DNA from 2 places in the Amycolatopsis thermoflava N1165 genome. Region 2 is predicted to be linked to the other one. Evidence: riboswitches for the same ligand, from Rfam matches in the RefSeq annotation. Region 2 holds a riboswitch; the other holds the start of a gene.

Region 1 (2,380 bases), 6.2 Mb from region 2:
GGTGCGGGTCTCGCACAGATGCTGGCGGCCGCCGCGGCACCGGCGGCAGGCGCGGCAGCCGAGCATCGTGTCCCCGGTGACCCGCCTGCCCAGCCAGGCCGGGTCGACGCCGTCGCCGGATTCCACGACCGTGCCGCACCACTCGTGGCCCAGCCGCATGGGATACCGGGCGTGCCCGTCGTGCAGGTAAGGCATGCTGCCGTCGAAGAACTCCGCGTCCGTGCCGCAGATCCCGGCCCGCGCCACGGCGACGACGACCTCGCCCGGCGCGGCGGACGGCGGCTCGACCTCGACCACGGCGCCCGCGCCGGGAGCGGTGACCACGAACGCGCGCATGGCCCGAGCGTAGCGGGAAAGATCCACTGTGGACGGCAATGGGCACAAAGTCCTCACTTTGAGGACTTCCGCCTTGCCCGGAACGGTCTTCCCGGGCGCATACTGGAGGAGCACGTGCGGGTGCTCGGGGCACCGCACGGCGGGGAAAGCGGGTTCCGTCGGGGGATGGTGCCCGCGGGAGGTCGATGCCCGGCCGGTCGGGGCCACTGGGCAGGCGGTCTCCGACGGCGGGCCGGCTTGGGGAAGCCGGCCCGCCGTTCTACGTTCCGGGTCGGTTCTCGATCGGGCCGGCTGCCATCAGGATCTGGTCGAACCGCGCCGGGCCCGGCGCCGGCTCGTCGCGGTCGTACACGCTCAGCAGCCGCACACGGCGACCCGGCCGAACAGCGCCATGTTCCCCAGCGCGGCGTCCAGCACCGCTCCGCCGACATTGTCGAAGTAGACGTCGATGCCGTCCGGGCGCACCTCGCGCAGGGCCTCGCCGAGGTCGCCAGTGGTGCGGTCGACCGCCGCGTCGACCCCGAGCTCACGCAGCCAGGCGCCCTTCTCCGGCGAGCCGGTGATGCCGACGACCCGGCAGCCGTGCTGCTTGGCGATCTGCCCGGCGAGCGCCCCGGTGACCCGCGAGGCCGCCGAGACGACGAAGGTCTCGCCCGGCTTCGCGGCCCCGTACCTCCCCGGTCGTGCTGTTCGTTCGTGTCGGGAGCAGGAACAGGAGGCCGCGCGAGGCATCGGGCGACTTCCTCACCTCCGGCCGGGTGCGTCCACATCGCGGGAACGGTTTTGGTGCCGCCGCGGGGCGTCCAGTACTGTGTTCGCCAGGCCGAGAGGCGCTGCAACGGACCCAGGTCCGCCACGCTCGGCCCCCGTGAACCGCAACAAGGGCGCCTCCCGACAGTTGGGAGGGCGCCGGTGGACACGACGAAGGCTCTGCGGGAAATCCTGAGCGACCGGGTGGCCGTCCTCGACGGCGCCTGGGGCACGATGCTGCAGGGCGCGGGCCTCACCCCGGCCGACTACCGCGGCGACCTGATCGGCGACCACCCGCAGGACGTCACCGGCGACCCGGACCTGCTCAACCTCACGCGCCCCGACCTGATCCTCGACGTGCACCGGCAGTACCTCGCCGCGGGCGCGGACATCACCACGACCAACACGTTCACCGCGACCAGCATCGGCCAGGCCGACTACGGCCTGCAGCACCTCGTCCGCGAGATGAACGTGCGCGGCGCCCAGCTGGCCCGCCAAGCCGCCGACGAAGCAGGCGGCAAGTTCGTCGCCGGCTCGATCGGGCCGCTCAACGTCACCCTGTCCCTCTCGCCGAAGGTCGACGAGCCCGCCTACCGCGCGGTCACCTTCGACGAGGTCCGCGACGCCTACGCCGAGCAGATCGCCGCGCTCGCCGAGGGCGGCGTCGACCTGATGCTCATCGAGACGATCTTCGACACCCTCAACGCGAAGGCCGCCATCGCCGCGGCCCGCGAGGTCGCCCCGCACCTGCCGCTGTGGATCTCGGTGACGATCGTCGACCTCTCCGGGCGCACCTTGTCCGGCCAGACCGTCGAGGCGTTCTGGAGCGCGATCGAGCACGCCCGCCCGCTGGTCGTGGGTGTGAACTGCTCGCTGGGCGCCGAGGAGATGCGCCCGCACGTCGAACAGCTCTCCCGGCTGGCGGGCACCTACGTCGCCTGCCACCCCAACGCCGGCCTGCCCAACGCGTTCGGCGGCTACGACCAGACGCCGGACGAGACAGCCCGCATGCTGGGCGAGTTCGCCGGCACCGGCATGGTCAACATCGTCGGCGGCTGCTGCGGCACCGGCCCCGAGCACATCGCCAAGATCGCCCAGGCGGTCTCCGGCGCGGCTCCGCGCGAGGTGCCGCCGCCGCGCACCCACACCCGGTTCAGCGGGCTGGAGCCGTTCGAGATCGGCGCCGACACCGGGTTCGTGATGATCGGCGAGCGCACCAACGTCACCGGCTCGGCCAAGTTCCGGCGGCTCATTGAGTCCGGCGACTACCAGGCCGCCGTCGACGTCGCGCTGG
Region 2 (2,380 bases):
GCGCATTCGGTCGGCGACAGGTAGGCGGGCACCCCGAGTTGCTCGAACTGCTCGCGGGTCGCGACGCCGCCCTTGCCGAGGATGGCGCCGAACGAGGCGGCGACGAAGTCCGGCTCGGCGGCGAGCACGGTCTCGAACGACGGGTAGTTCTCGGCGAGCCGGGGCACCTTGGCGTTGTCCGCGGCCAGGTGCGGCAGCACGGGATCGGTCCAGGTGGCGGTGCCTGCCATGCGGTCCGCGAGGCCGAGGGACAGCATGATCTCCGCCGCGCCCTGGTTGAGCGCGACCGCCCGCCGCGGCGGTTCCGGCACGCGGACCTGGTGGCCGCAGTTGTCCACGACCACCGCCGCGGTGGCCCCGGAGGGGGTGGCGCTCGCGCACCCGGTCAGCGCCAGCACGGCGGCGAGCAGTGGGAAGGTCATCGATCGGCGCACAGCGGCCCCTAGCGTCGAGGGCTCATGCGCGGAGCCCGGTCCGGCGGTCTCCCCCGTGGCGGGGGTGCCAGCAGGTCTTCGGACTCGGGGTCGTCCGGGCGGAACGCCTTCCCGGACCGCGTGGTCCAGTGGCCGTTGTCCCGCCCGTCGCCGCTCACCGCTGCGCGTCAGTTCCGGATTCGCACCGGATTCCCTGGCCCCTCGCGGGGCACGACTGGCGCGCTCACGCTAGCACGACGACCTCGTCCCCGGCCCCGACCGTGCCCGGTTCCACAGTGGACCCGTAGACGCCGAGGCACATGTCGTGCTCGCGGGCGATGCGGCGCAGGACGGCCGGGTCGCGCCGGCCGGTGCGCGGATCGACGTTGACGACCACGCAGCGCCGGTCGCGGCGGTCGACCCGGATGCGGGTGGTGCCGATGCGGAGCGTGCGGCCGATCCAGTCCTCCTCGGGCACGTCGGTGTCGATCAGGAGGTTGGGGCGGAAGCGCAGCGGCTCGGCACCGGCGCTGCGGGTGGTGATCAGGGACAACGGCGCGCTGTCGAACGTGCCGCGGTCGAGTTTCTGGACGCGCGCGGCGCCCAGTTCCGCGGCGAGCGCGGGATCGGTGACGTCGTGCAGCCTGCCGTCCGGGGTGCGAACCTGGGACTCGCCGACGACCTGGTGGCGGACGAGGTCGTTGCGCCTGCGGATGGTGAGCCAGGGGAAGCCGTTCGACTCCTGGCCCGGCCGGACGAACGCCCAGCGCCGGTCACCGTCGAGGCCGTGCCAGGAGACGGCGGCCTCGTCCAGTGCTTGCGCGGCCATGGACTTGACGGGGTAGCGGAAGATCGCGGCGAGGTGTCCGACGAGCATCTGCGCCTCCTCGGGTGAGAAGGCGCCCTTGCTGCGGGAGACGGTGCCGAGCGTGGCGGGCCGGGCCCGTCGCAGCGCCTCTCGGCACCGCCCGCGAAGGTAGCACTTCTAGCTCCAGGCCTGCCAGGCCAGCGTGACGGCCAGGCCCATGCCCGCCAGCGCGATCGCGACCCGGAGCGGGGCCGCGGGCAGGCGGCGGACCACCGCGGGTCCCACGAAGGAGCCGGCGACCAGACCGAGGCACAGGGCCGCCGCCGCGGGCCAGAGCACCGAGCCGGTGAACGCGAACACCACGGCGGCCACCAGGTTGGCCGCGCCGGTCACGATGTTCTTCGCCGCGTTCGTCCTGGCCAGCGGCTGCGCCCAGGCGGCGGACAGCAGCGCGAGCATGATCACCCCGGCCGCCGCGCCGAAGTAGCCGCCGTAGATCGCGACCAGGAACGCGCCCGTCGCGGTGCCCGCGGTCAGCCCGCCGTCGCCGCGGCCGGCGCGTTCGGCCAGCCGCGGGGAGAACAGCAGCAGGATCGACGCGCCGCCGATCAGGAACGGGACGATGTAGGCGAACGTGCCTTCCGGGGTGAGCAGCAGCAACGCGCTGCCGGCCGCGCCGCCGACCGCCGTGATCGCGCACAGCCGCAGCAACCGGGCGCGCTGCCCGCGCAACTCGGGTCGCGAACCGGCCGCCGAGCCGACCGTGTTGCCCATCAACGCGACGGTGTTGGTCACGTTCGCGGTGACCGGCGGCACCCCGATCGCCAGCAGCGCCGGGTAGGACACCAGCGAGGCGAGCCCGGCGATCGAACCGGTCAGACCCGCCCCGACACCGGCCACCACGAGGAACAGCAGTTGCCACGGGCCGAGGGTGAGCAGCGGATCAGCGGGCACGTTGCCCCAATTTACCGCAGGAGCAATCGTTTTCCGGGCCCGCGAGACGAACCCCACTCCTCCACTGTGGAGTCAGCGTGCGGTGTCCAGAAGGGATTCCTCCGCCGTCACGGCCGGCGCGCGGTGACCAGCCAGGTGGCCGCGCCGAGCAGCACACCGTCGGGCGTCTCGTGCGGGACGAGCGCCTCGGTCAGCGCGGCGACCG

Evidence for each region. A riboswitch is a leader RNA that binds a small molecule or an ion and turns the genes downstream of it on or off. The one in region 2 is predicted to bind S-adenosylhomocysteine.
Region 1: linked by a shared signal. The riboswitch ahead of metH (methionine synthase) and the one ahead of AMYTH_RS0143125 (MOSC domain-containing protein) in region 2 are both predicted to bind S-adenosylhomocysteine.

Annotation. Positions count from the first base shown of each region.
Region 1 is NZ_KI421511.1:2,422,687-2,425,066, reverse strand. Features, by position in the region: gene AMYTH_RS0112055 (zinc-dependent alcohol dehydrogenase) at 1-336, opposite strand, end outside; gene AMYTH_RS44670 (zinc-binding dehydrogenase) at 691-1,068, opposite strand; S-adenosyl-L-homocysteine riboswitch at 1,156-1,233, shown strand; gene metH (methionine synthase) at 1,249-2,380, shown strand, end outside.
Region 2 is NZ_KI421511.1:8,662,839-8,665,218, reverse strand. Features, by position in the region: gene AMYTH_RS0143130 (ABC transporter substrate-binding protein) at 1-422, opposite strand, end outside; cobalamin riboswitch at 487-668, opposite strand; gene AMYTH_RS0143125 (MOSC domain-containing protein) at 658-1,290, opposite strand; S-adenosyl-L-homocysteine riboswitch at 1,304-1,379, opposite strand; gene AMYTH_RS0143120 (sulfite exporter TauE/SafE family protein) at 1,399-2,175, opposite strand; gene AMYTH_RS0143115 (class I SAM-dependent methyltransferase) at 2,283-2,380, opposite strand, start outside.